Regions from separate parts of the Desulfitobacterium dehalogenans ATCC 51507 genome, predicted to be linked through region 3. Evidence: riboswitches for the same ligand, from Rfam matches in the RefSeq annotation. Region 3 holds a riboswitch; each other region holds the start of a gene.
What was found. A riboswitch is a leader RNA that binds a small molecule or an ion and turns the genes downstream of it on or off. The one in region 3 is predicted to bind glycine.
Positions count from the first base shown of each region.

Region 1: it holds a riboswitch for glycine, as region 3 does, so the genes downstream of both, DESDE_RS20315 (alanine/glycine:cation symporter family protein) here and gcvT (glycine cleavage system aminomethyltransferase GcvT) in region 3, are expected to answer to the same signal.
Region 2: it holds a riboswitch for glycine, as region 3 does, so the genes downstream of both, DESDE_RS04955 (ACT domain-containing protein) here and gcvT (glycine cleavage system aminomethyltransferase GcvT) in region 3, are expected to answer to the same signal.

Region 1 is NC_018017.1:4,249,690-4,254,100, reverse strand. It holds gene DESDE_RS20330 (2'-5' RNA ligase family protein) at 1-30, shown strand, start outside; gene DESDE_RS20325 (MBL fold metallo-hydrolase) at 78-800, opposite strand; gene DESDE_RS20320 (VOC family protein) at 932-1,315, shown strand; gene DESDE_RS20315 (alanine/glycine:cation symporter family protein) at 1,372-2,754, opposite strand; glycine riboswitch at 2,907-3,002, opposite strand; gene rnk (nucleoside diphosphate kinase regulator) at 3,507-3,923, shown strand; gene DESDE_RS20305 (glutamine--tRNA ligase/YqeY domain fusion protein) at 4,068-4,411, shown strand, end outside.
Region 2 is NC_018017.1:1,038,867-1,043,277, forward strand. It holds gene DESDE_RS22960 (methyl-accepting chemotaxis protein) at 326-829, shown strand; gene DESDE_RS04945 (hypothetical protein) at 1,098-1,736, shown strand; gene DESDE_RS21570 (flavodoxin family protein) at 1,925-2,209, opposite strand; glycine riboswitch at 2,408-2,498, shown strand; gene DESDE_RS04955 (ACT domain-containing protein) at 2,640-2,942, shown strand; gene DESDE_RS04960 (PFL family protein) at 2,960-4,321, shown strand.
Region 3 is NC_018017.1:3,417,776-3,422,186, reverse strand. It holds gene ileS (isoleucine--tRNA ligase) at 1-155, shown strand, start outside; gene DESDE_RS16570 (sugar diacid recognition domain-containing protein) at 457-1,314, shown strand; glycine riboswitch at 1,421-1,528, shown strand; glycine riboswitch at 1,530-1,612, shown strand; gene gcvT (glycine cleavage system aminomethyltransferase GcvT) at 1,743-2,834, shown strand; gene gcvH (glycine cleavage system protein GcvH) at 2,928-3,314, shown strand; gene gcvPA (aminomethyl-transferring glycine dehydrogenase subunit GcvPA) at 3,315-4,411, shown strand, end outside.

The DNA of each region.
Region 1 (4,411 bases), 830 kb from region 3:
TTTCCCCTGAATAAACATGAGGAACAGTAAGAAATTCATAGATACTGTATAAACCTTAAACGGCCCTAATAGGGCGATCAGATGGCAAAGTGCTGATTGCTTTGGGTGATTCCTAAAATTTCAGTGGAGGAAGAGGCCATTTTTTCCACAAAGGATTGAATGGATTTATAATCCTCTCCGAAATGCATGGGAACAAGGACTTGAGGATTGATCTCCTGAATAAAATACTCCGCTCCTATAGAATAATACTGTTCAAGTCGGGGATCCACAGGGAAGAAGGCAATATCAATCCTTTCTTCTTTTATTTTGGCGATTTCTTCTTTGAACATTTTTTCTGCCCAAAGGATATCTTCTTGGGGTTCTCCCCACCAGTGCCACCAGTTGAGGTCTCCGGCATGGAAGAGATGAATCCCTTCCTTTACGTCCAGTTCCACAAGAAAAGAGATTCCCACATCGGTAGATCCATAGGTCCTAATCTTCAGGTCATCCCTATGAACTTCTTCATAAGGGGATAAGAAAATAAGATTCTCTTGGACTTGAGGCAGTTGAGGATGGCCTTGAATATCCGAGCTGAGAATATAATGAATGTCGGGGTATTGGCTTTGCCACTGGAAGATTTCAGGATTATAATGATCCGGGTGGACATGGGAGGAAAAAACAGTGATCCTTTTATTGCTTGGAAATTGGACTTGACCCTGATAATAGTCAAAGACCAGGAAGTCCCGATCGGTTTCCACTGTGAAACCGCTGTGATGGATATACTCAATACGAAGTTCTAGCTTTTCTAGCGGAGCGTTCATTAAATCACCTCATACTAAAATGATCTGCAGGTTTGTGTTCTCTATAAAAAATTACTATAATATGGATAGATATGCAAGACAAAGGGAAGAGTCTAGTCGTTAATTCTATGAAAAGTAAAGAAAAAAAGGGGATGATTCTGATGAAATTTATATTTACTCACAATAATATCAATGTGCTGAACCTGGAAAAAAGCCTTAAGTTTTATGATGAGGCATTGGGGTTAAAAGAAGTCAAACGTATAGCTCCGGAGAGCGGGGAATTTATTCTTGTCTATCTGGGTGATGGGGTAACCGCCCATACTTTAGAACTTACATGGTTAAGGGATCGAACGGAACCCTATAATCTGGGCGAGAATGAATTTCATCTGGCTTTAACGGTGGATGATTTCCAAGCAGCTCATGAACATCATAAAAAAATGGGATGCATCTGCTATGAAAATGAAGCTATGGGTATCTATTTTATCAATGATCCGGACAACTACTGGGTGGAGATTCTTCCTAGTTCAATGGGATAAAGTATGCAAAAGCACCTCTCCGTACCGGAGAGGTGTCTTGCAATCTGTTTATTGACTTACTTATTCTGAATCACAGGAATGGGCTCTTCAGAAGCTTCATCCAGACGATCTTCCCATAAGTACTTCTTGGTTTCGGAGACAATAACTCCGCTTAAGAGGAGGAGTGCCACCAGGTTTGGAATAGCCATCATAGCATTCATCGCGTCCGCTAAATCCCAGACGAATTGAAGGGTTACCAAAGAACCGGCTAAAACGGCGAGAACCCAGAGGAGGCGGTAAGGAAGGATTCCTTTTTTACCGAAGAGATATTCTACAGCTCTTTCACCATAATAAGACCAACCAAGGATAGTGGAGAAAACGAAAGTCAGAAGACCAAAAGTTAAAACGATGGGACCAATTACCGGAATTTGATTAAAAGCCATGGAAGTCAAATCGCCGCCTTTTAACCCTTCGGCAGCAGTCGGGTTGCTAATGACACTGCTAACGACGACAAGACCGGTCATTAAGCAGACAACAACGGTATCCCAGAAGGTTCCCGTAGCGGATACGAGAGCTTGACGGACAGGGTTCCTGGTTTGAGCAGCCGCAGCTACGATGGGAGCAGAACCTAAACCGGACTCATTGGAGAAAAGCCCTCGGGCAATCCCGTAACGGGCAGCCATGATAATGCTGGCACCGATGAATCCGCCGCCGGCAGCCGTTGGGGTGAAAGCTGATTTACAGATCAAGACAACGGCTGGCCAGACATATTGAGAATTCATAATCAGGATAATGATACAACCAAGGACATAAGCAATCGCCATAAAGGGAACAAATTTTTCACAGACCCGAGCGATCCATTTTACGCCGCCGATAATAACAACCCCTGTGAGGGCAGCTAAGATAACGCCTGTCAAGATAGGGTTGATATTGAATTGAGTATCCAGCATAACGGAAATAGAGTTAGCTTGAGTCATATTACCAATACCAAAGGCGGCAATGGAAGTAAAGATACAGAAGAGTACAGCCAGCCACTTCTGTCCCAGGCCTCTTTCCAAAGCATACATAGGACCACCCAGCATGGTGCCGTCAGCGGTTTTAACCCGATATTTCACCGCCAATAAGGCTTCGCCATATTTTGTGGCAATCCCGAAGACCCCGGTAAGCCAGCACCAAAGTACTGCACCGGGACCTCCCAAAGCCACGGCCGTAGCTACTCCGACGATATTACCGGTTCCGATGGTAGCGGCGAGAGCGGTAGTTAGAGCTCCGAATTGACTCACATCACCGGTAGCATCAGGATCCTTAGTAAGTGATAATTTAATCCCTTTAAAAATGTACCTTTGAATACCACGAGTACGGAAAGTAAGGAATAAGTGCGTACCAAAAAGTAAAACAAGAATAGGTGGACCCCAGAGATAGCCGTTCAACCAGACAATAAAACTGTGCAAGGCCTCCATTGTGTTTTTCCTCCTTTAATCTCTTTCTCTGTATACTGCAATCTCCAGAATAAAATTGCTTTATATATAAAAAGAGTCAATCCTTAAGATTGACTCTGAATATTCGGACAATTTCCACAAAAGCAAGAGATTGCTCCATAGCAGGCAGTCCCTATTGCTTCTCTGTCCTTTTGCCTGAGAGATTTAACAACACATCATTGTATTGCCCCTTCGGCGCCCTAAATTAGAGTCTCTCCAGAGTGCTGTCAATTTACGGTCCCTAACTCATTCTAGTCACCTGAAAGTTTCAACTTCTTCGGCGGGCCTAAGCCCTTCTCCCGTAAATTTCATCCAGCATTCCCTATGCAATTTTCATAGATTCGAAATATCTCACAGGAGATTCTCGAATTTATTTATAATTATAAGTATCGCTCCCATTTTATTCAAGAATTATTTTGGGAATAATACTCGAATAACAGGTGATTAATGTAGTATTTTTACAGAATTTTGGTTTGTAAATCAGGGAGCTTCAGACTTGGAACAGGCTAAGGCAGGTGATGTATAGACATTCATATCCTATCGACTAACATTTACTTATTATAGAAAATAGGTTATAATTAAAATGATTTAGCGATTTCTCCCTTATTGAATTACATAAATTTTTAAAAGCGGCTATCTGGCGATAGTCGCTCTATGTTTAGCATGTTAAAAGGTGTGTATTTGCTGGGGCCAGCACAATTTGTTCATCATTAGAAAAGGAAGGTTCAGGAGAAATGAGTAGAAAGATCAGTATTACAGCTGTGGATCGTGAGCGTCTGCTAAAACTTATCAATAAAGAAAGAGAGTTTGGCACCGCCAAAAACAAGGATTACTTAAAAGATCTTGAGCATGAGTTAAATGGGGCAGATGTGGTGCCCTCGGAAGGAATTCCTTCGAATGCCATAACTATGAATTCGAAGATATTACTGAAGGATCTGGAGACGGGTGAAGAAACCATCTATACCTTAGTATATCCTGAAGATGCGGATCTTTTAGAGGATAAGATTTCGATTCTTGCCCCTGTGGGGACGGCTATTCTTGGCTATCGGGAAGGAGATATCATCGACTGGAAAGTTCCCGGCGGTGTTGTCCGGCTTAAGGTGGAAAAGCTCCTTTATCAGCCTGAGGCTTCAGGAGACTACGATCTCTAAGAATGAAGTGGGTGAAGGACAGAGATTCGGGTAACACTACTGGAGAGGTCTTTACCTTGCGGTGCTCCTTCATGGACATCTGATTATAGAATAGTGGTATAGATTAATATAGGATAAGACATTCCGTAGGAAAGGTTGATATTCGTGGATAATGAGAATAAGTCTTCCAATTTTTTACGCAGCATTATCCTTGAGGATTTACGAGAGGGAAAAGTAGAAGGAGTCACTACACGGTTTCCCCCCGAGCCCAATGGTTATTTGCATATTGGACATGCCAAATCTATTTGTTTGAACTTTAGCTTAGCTGGTGAATTCAAAGGAAAAACCAATTTAAGGTTTGACGATACGAACCCGGTTAAGGAAGATACAGAATATGTAGAGTCTATCAAAGAAGATGTCAAGTGGCTGGGGTTTGAATGGGATAACCTCTTTTTTGCCTCGGATTATTTTGATGAGATGCACAAGCGAGCCCTTCTTCTCATCAAAAA
Region 2 (4,411 bases), 1.9 Mb from region 3:
ACACTATAGAATTCTCCCATTTAATGAGATGGAGAATTCTCAGATTAAGGAAGTATTGCAATCTGCAGACTACATCGTTGGAATGGAGGGCTTTGTAGGGGCTAAGGGAATTCTCTGGACTCATTACGGGCAGTACTTTGATAAACAAAGAGTTCCCGTGATTGGATTTCATAGGACCATTAAACCTGAGGATATACTGCATCTGACGGAAAAGGTGGTGGAATTTAACTTTAATCAGATCCTTTCCAATACCCAAGGTATTAGCTTCGACTTAAATGCTCATATTCAAGAAGTTATGAGTTCTATGGAAGGGATTGTGAATTTCATGGAAGATACAAACACAAGTATCCATGAAGCTCATGGCCGAATCCAGAGGCAAGTAGAGCGTATCGACGAAACTATTGAGGTTACCAATGATCTTAATACCAATACCCAAAAAATTGATGAACTGATTAATACGATTAAACAAATATCGGACCAGACCAATCTACTGGCGCTCAACGCGGCCATTGAAGCAGCCCGTGCAGGAGAAGCGGGGAGAGGCTTCGCCGTCGTTGCCGATGAAGTAAGGAAATTGGCGGAGAGAAGCAAACAATCCATCCAATTCATCCAGCAGCTGGTTGCCAATATAAAACAAACCAATCATCGTACCGTCCCGCTGCTCCATTTCTTAGCCGGAGAAATTAAGGACATGGATGAGATTATTAACAAGATACTCAATAGCTCCACAATCAATCAAACTGAGGCAAAATCCATATCCGAAGCCTTGAGTCGCGTTACGAAGATCAGTGAACAGCTGACCAATGAGTTTATAGCCTTTAGTTTCTAATTACTAAATTACAGGAAATAGATGAGGTAAATCGTCAGAAACAGATATCCCCTCCCGTCTTATATACCGGTTGCAGCATTCCATGGTGCTTCAAGGTATTGAAATGGGAGGGGATTCGCTATTATGGATCAGAGGGTATGGCGATCCCAGCGGGGAAGATTCCGGAGCAAAGGGTATGCTCCTGCGGTGCAAAAAATAGTATATAAAGAGTAAAAGAAGTGGAGATGGAGATACTCTCTTTTAAGAAGATTTACCGAGGTGATGAACAGTGATCAAGAGACTCCTTGTCATTTTGACTTCAGTGTTTTTAGTATCGGGGTGTGCAGCTAATGCCCCCCAGGATAAAAACGCCAATCTAGATAAACCTGGGCAGCAAGTAGAGATGGATTTGCCCGGTACGGACCAGGGGCAGACGAAACCCGGGGGAGAGGGGCAGGGTACGGAGAGAGAAGGAAGTGCCAGTCTGGGAAATATACATCTAGGGGATTCCTTTGGCGAGGTGGAAAAGGCTTTAGGCAAGGGCTACAAAGAAACCCTCCATGATGAACCCGGGCATTTCCCTGAAGCCTGGTACAGCAGAGAGTACGACAAAGGCATTAAATTCATTGTCGGAAAAGATTCGGGCAAAGTGCTGGAGATCGATGCCGTAACTAGGGAATTTGCCACCAATCTCGGTGCCAAGGTAGGAGATACTGCTGAGAAAATTAAGGATTTGTATGCTGTCAAATACAAGCCCTTTGAAAGTAGACACGGGGATGGACCTTTGGAAGGATTCTATCTGCTGGATGATGGCCAGATTATGATCTTTGATTATAATAGGGAAGATAACCAACTGGTCAATACGAATGTGAAGCCGGATTCTAAGGTGGAGATGATAAGGCTGACCCAATCTCAATATCTGGACTAAAAGCGATAAATAGGCAAAAACGCATCCGCAATGTGGGTGCGTTTTTGTTTCACTATCACAAAGTATAAACTTCATAAAGGTTAGGAAAAAGCTAGAAACCAATCCCGACAAACCATAATATATTAAAAAATAGGTGAGGGAAAGAGTTTTATGCTCTATTCAGCCTATACACCCAGACAGCCTGGCCCCTAGTTCAAAGGCTTTCCGGCAATCCTGAGGGAATCGCTCTTTGCGCACCTGCGCTTTATGTTGCTCATTAAATCGGGAGGCTTCATAGTCGGAGTAGTTGTCAAACTGATAGGTATCTGTGGCAAGGAGATATTCGGAAGATCCAATCCTTTATAATTCAGCTCATAAAGATGAAACATTTCTGTTTCGGCACCTACAGATTGCGCTCCCTCAAGAGCTTTATGCAATAATGTAGCTGTATTCCATTGCTTGCGGGGGCCTCCATTGACAGCAATAACCTTCATAGTAAATACTTCAACTCCTTATGTTAATGTGTTTGCTTATAGAGCAGCAATTTGCCTTCACTTCTATTATATTAGGGGGAATCTTAAAAACAAAGGTTTGCAATTATGAGCAAGGATGTTTATAATACTGAAAAGAAGTGAATAACTGGATGAGGTTTTCAGGAGAACAGGGTATGCACACCATGATGAACTGAAAACGGACAGAACTCTGGAGAGTTCCGCAAGGACGCCGAAGGGGCAAGACAGCAAAGCTGTTCAATCTCTCAGGCAAAAGGACAGAGCGCATAATTTGTGAACGATGCTTAAGTCATGCTATGACTGCCAATAAGCGGGTTCGCAAATTGCTCTTGTGTACCAGAGTCAAACTTAGGATTTGGCTCTTTTTTATTGGTGAAAATGAAAGAGAAGAAAAAGAAAAGGGGTAAAGAAAATGAGCTTAGAACCAACCCGTGAAACGTCCAACCGCGTGATTATTTCCATCTTAGGCAAGGATCAAATAGGAATTATTGCCTGGCTGACAGGGCGATTGGCTGAAAAATCCATCAATGTCCTGGATCTCAGTCAAACCATTCTCCAGGGCTTTTTCACGATGATTATGATCGTGGATGTTACTCAATCCACAGCCTCCTCCTTAGCCGATCTCACCAAGCAATTGCAAAGCGAGGGAGAAGCCCGAGGCTTAAAGGTCAATGTCCAGCATGAAGATATTTTCGAATTCATGCATCGAGTATAGGGGGGATTATTGTGAAAATGCATCTGGCTCCTCATGAAATACTTCAAACCATTGAAATGGTGGAAAATGAGAATTTAGATATCCGTACCATCACCATGGGCATAAGTCTGTTGAACTGTGCCGGAGACGATATTCAACAGGTGGAACAAAAAATCTATGATAAAATTACCCGCCAAGCTGAGCATTTAGTCGGTGTAGGGGAAAGCTTAGCCGCTCGTTATGGCATTCCTATTGTCAATAAAAGAGTCTCAGTAACTCCGGTGGCTCTCTTAGGCTCCAACTTTAATCCCGAAGAAATGGTCCGTTTGGCCAAAGCCTTAGACAGAGCAGCCAAGACGGTGGGGATTAACTTCTTGGGAGGTTTTTCTGCCCTCGTTCAAAAAGGCTTAACCAAGGGAGACCGCTCCTTGATCGAAGCGATTCCCCAAGCTTTGGCGGAGACAGAATTTGTTTGCTCCTCGGTAAATATCGGTTCCACCAAATCCGGAATCAATATGGATGCTGTGTTGAAGATGGGAGAAGTCGTCCTGGACAGTGCCCGCCGGACAGCGGATCAGGATGGCATCGCTGCCGCCAAACTCGTTGTTTTCTGCAATGCGCCTGAAGATAATCCCTTTATGGCCGGAGCCTTTCACGGGGTGGGAGAACCGGAGGCGGTCATCAATGTGGGGGTCAGCGGCCCCGGTGTCGTTGCCCATGCTGTTAAGAAAAGCCCCCAGGCAGATTTGGGAGAACTGGCCAACCTTATTAAGCGCACGGCCTTCAAGATTACCCGTATGGGTGAATTGATCGGTCGAGAAGCCTCCCAAGCCTTGAATGTTCCCTTTGGCATTGTGGATCTTTCCTTAGCCCCTACGCCAGCGATTGGGGACAGTGTGGCGGAAATCCTTGAGAATATGGGACTGGAGCGCTGCGGCGCTCATGGCACCACGGCGGCCTTAGCCTTGCTGAATGACGCGGTGAAAAAAGGCGGAGCCATGGCATCCTCCCATGTGGGAGGGTTGAGTGGAGCCTTTATTCCTGTCTCCGAGGATGCGGGCATGATTGAAGCTGTGGAAGTCGGTGCTTTAAGCATCGAAAAGCTGGAGGCCATGACCTGTGTTTGCTCCGTGGGATTGGATATGATAGCCATCCCCGGAGATGTGGAGGCGGAAACCATCGCCGGAATTATTGCCGACGAAGCAGCTATCGGTATGATTAATAAGAAGACAACCGCTGTACGGGTGATACCGGCCATCGGTAAAAAAGTCGGGGATCGTGTAGAGTTTGGCGGACTGCTGGGAAGCGCTCCGGTAATCAAAGTGAACCCCTTCTCCTCCCGTGAATTTATCCGTCGGGGTGGTAGAATTCCGGCACCTATTACCAGTCTGTCTAATTAAAACTGTCCTTTCTTGAAAAAGAAAACTGGAAAGTGATTCCAATCGCATTTTTTTAGGGTAATTCAGGTTAGAATAAGTCATAAGCAAATG
Region 3 (4,411 bases):
TCATGGCAGAAGACTTGGAGGATTTCGGTATAGCTGTGAATTCAGCAGCAGGGGAAAAGTGTGAACGCTGCTGGATTTACGATACGGGTGTTGGAGAGAATCAAGAACATCCTAGTCTATGCCCCCGCTGTGCTTCCGTTGTAAGCCATCTCTAATAATAGCCTTTCTTTAATATTTCTACTTTTAAGACTTGGGCGGTACAATCCGCTCAAGTCTTATCTATGCTATCGGAACTTTCGTGGCACCGGTCGAGTTTTGTTTAATGTATCTAAAAGGATAACGTTTATTATTAAGGTAAAATCCATGGACAATAGTTTGAATACTTAGTATTATATTTAGTAATGAAAAGCAATGGGTTTATTTACATAATTTTTAGGATCAGGTACTAAATTTCACTTGATGTTTTCTTCTAAAATTTTGAAAAATTATTGACCTGCAGAGGTGGGAGTGAAGAGAATGAGACTTACAGAGAATCTGGCCAACCGGATCGTCGACTTGATTTATTCTGAGAGTGGGTTTCATGGAATTGTCTGTGACACGTCAGGGACCATTATTGCAGATTCAGCTAAACAACGGGTAGGCGTTGCCCATGCAGGTGCAAGGCGGATCATGACGACTTCTATCCAAGAAATCAGAATTACTGCGGAAGATGAAATTAATTCTCAAGGAAAACAGCGGGAAGGCTTGAATATTGCCATTTTACTCGATGATGAAAAGCTGGGGACCTTTGGAGTGGCCGGACCCTTGGAGATTGTTAGTCCTGTGGCGAAGGTTGCAGCTGCGATGATTGCTTTTTTACTTCGGGATGAAGAGCTGAAAGAAATTCTCAAGGATCATGTGGAGCGGATGGGAGAGGCCCTGGAACAGGCGGCTGGGGCCATACAGGAAATGGCGGCCTCTTCTCAAGAGGTGGCAAGTGTGAGTCAGACTGTAGCCACGGTAGCTCAGAATGCCAAGCAGCATGTCAAGGCCACAGAAGGTGTCACCGAATTTATTCGCCGGGTGTCGAAGCAGACCAATCTCTTAGGGCTTAATGCGGCTATTGAAGCGGCCCGCGCGGGAGAACAAGGAAAAGGATTCTCCGTGGTCGCCGGTGAAGTGCGCAAGCTTGCAGATGAAAGCAATCGCTCAGCTAATGAAATCAATGATTTGCTGATGACCTTTCAGGATACCATGGAAGAGATTGTCGATGGTGTGTTTCAAAACAATGTTATAGCTCAAGAACAGGCAAAAGCCACTCAGGAGATTGCTCAGATGGTGGAGGAGCTGCAACAGGTCGGCACTGAATTAAACGATCTCGCCCACAGGCTGTAAGGGATTAATTTGTACCTTTTATTATTTTGTGGAAATGGAATATTTGTGTAGACGAAAATCGGTTTGCTGACTATAATAAAAGCAGGTAAAAATACATAAGGTTCGAATGATCCCAGTAGGAGAGACTCAGTATCATGAGCGCCGAAGGAGAAACTTCCTGAATGTCGCCTGTTCAGAAGGGGAAACTCTCAGGCAAAAGTACTGCTGGAAGACGGAACTCTGGAGAGCTTCTCAGAAGAGAACACCAAAGGGGTAGCCCTAAACAAAGGGTAAATCTCTCAGGTCAAAGGACAGAGGTAGCGCGACGTGCTATTCCTCTGTTTTTTTATTTTGCACTATCAGAATGAACAGCCAAGTTTTCTTTATCTATGTTTCATTAATGTTTTTTCCGGTTTTGGTTAATACTCAATTCTAGGGAGGTGTCCTAAGTGACGAATCTAAAAAGAACACCACTGTATGAAAAGCATCAGCAACTAGGAGCAAAGCTCATCGATTTTGGCGGCTGGGAAATGCCGGTCCAATACGCCGGAGTCCTTGAGGAGCACAAGACGGTGCGCAGTAAAGCGGGGCTTTTTGATGTCTCTCACATGGGTGAGGTGGAGTTAAAGGGAAAGGATAGCCTTGCTTTCTTGCAGTACATACTTACCAACGATGTCTCACGGATTCAGGATAACCAAATTCAATATTCTCCTATGTGCGCTCCAGATGGGGGTGTCGTGGATGATTTACTGGTGTACCGCTATAGTCAGGAACATTTTTTAATTGTGGTCAATGCCTCCAACACGGATAAGGATTTTGCTTGGATGCAGGATAAAGCTCAGGGCTTTGAGATACATCTGGAAAATCGCTCTGAGGATTTTGCCCAGCTGGCATTGCAAGGCCCCTTGGCGGAGAAAATCCTCCAAAAGCTTACGAGGTTGGATTTATCTCAAATAAAGTACTATTGGTTTACACATGGGGAAGTGGATGGAGTCCTTTGCCTGATCTCCAGAACAGGGTATACCGGGGAAGACGGCTTTGAAGTTTACCTCCCTCCTGATCATGCTCCCCGGATGTGGGATAGAATCCTCGCAGTCGGGGCAGAGGAGGGAGTTCAACCCATCGGTCTTGGCGCCCGGGATACTCTTCGTTTTGAAGCCCGGCTGCCCTTATATGGAAATGAGCTCGGCTCGGATATTACACCGTTGGAGGCTGGACTGGGATTTTTTGTTAGGTTGGAAAAGGAACATTTTGTTGGCAAGGAGGCATTATCAGCGCAAAAGGAGAAGGGAATTCCGAGAAAGTTGGTAGGTCTGGAAATGATCGAACGTGGAATAGCCCGCTCCCATTATCCCCTTCAGAAAGTAGGAAAAGAAATCGGCTTTATTACCTCAGGCTCTTTTTCACCGACTCTAAACAAAAACATTGCCCTTGGGCTGATTCCCCCGGAGTATGCTCAAATCGGGGAAACCTTGGATGTCATCATCCGTGGGAAAGCCGTCAAAGCCCGGATTATTCCCTCTCAGTTCTACAAGCGGTAGGGTCAAGGGGAGTACCTTGGGAATTTCTATAAAACAATCAAATGGGGTTAAGAGACCTGTTCCTTTTCCCCGCAAAATAAGGAGGATGATAGTATGAATCCAGTAGAATTAAAGTACAGCAAATCTCATGAGTGGGCTAAGGTGGAAGGGAATACCGTGACTTTGGGGATTACGGCCCATGCCCAGGACAGCTTAGGTGATGTGGTCTTTGTAGAACTGCCTGATAACGATACCACTGTGGTGGCCGGAGAGGCTTTTGGAACCGTTGAATCCGTTAAAGCAGTGTCCGATCTTATTGCCCCGATTGGTGGCAGGGTTGTTGAATATAATGAAGAGGTTCTGGATTCTCCTGAACTCTTGAATAATGATCCTTATGGCGAGGGATGGCTGGTCAAAGTGGAAGTGGATGATCTGAAAGTATTGGAGCAGTTATTATCTGCCGCAGAATATGAGGCGTTTCTAGCGGAGGAGGGCCAATAAATGAATTATGTGCCGAACACGGTGGACCAGCAGGAACAAATCCTCACCCGGATTGGAGTAGGCTCCCTTGAAGAGCTTTTTGCGGATATCCCGGAAAGCGTTCGGCGCCAAGCTCAATTGAAGATTCGGGAGGGACTATCGGAGCTTGAACTGGTAAAATACTTCAGCAAGCTGGCTGCGGAGAATAAAACCGTAGAAGAGTATACCTCTTACTTGGGTGCGGGGGCTTATGAGCACTTTATCCCCAGCTATGTGGATCAGCTCTTACTGCGCTCGGAGTTCTATACGGCCTATACCCCTTATCAGCCGGAGATCAGTCAAGGGACCTTGCAGGCTATCTATGAGTTCCAGACTCTTGTCTGTGAGCTGACGGGTATGGACGGTGCCAATGCTTCCATGTATGACGGGGCGTCGGCCCTTGCTGAAGCAGCTTTAATGAGCTGTGATGCCACCCGAAGAAAGAAAGTCCTGGTACCCCAAACGATTCACCCGGAATACCGGGAGGTACTCCAGACCTATCTTCTTCCCCGAGGGGTAGAAATCCTTGAGGTCCCTTATGGGGAGGGGGCCGTGGATCTTGAAGCTTTAGAAAAAGTACTGAATACTGAGGTGGCGGCTGTCCTTCTCCAAAGTCCTAATTTCTTTGGTACCATAGAAAAGGCCCAAGAGATTGGCGAAATGGCACATGCCAAGGGGGCGCTTTTTGTCATGGTGGTTAACCCCGTGTCTTTGGGATTGCTTAAATCTCCAGGGGAGCTGGGGGCGGATATTGTGGTCGGTGAGGGTCAGCCCTTTGGCAATCCCCTGAATTTCGGCGGCCCTTATCTGGGGTTCCTGGCTTGTCGGGAAAAATATGTACGCCGGATGCCCGGGCGGATCGTAGGTGCCACCAAAGACAAAAACGGCAAGAAGGGCTATGTCCTCACTCTGCAAGCCCGGGAACAGCATATCCGCCGGGAAAAGGCGGCATCCAACATCTGTTCCAACGAGGCTCTTTGTGCCTTGGCCTTTACCATCCATCTCTCAGGATTGGGAAAACAGGGATTAAAAGAAATGGCAAGACTTAATCTGCAGAAGGCCCATTATGGGGCCCGGGA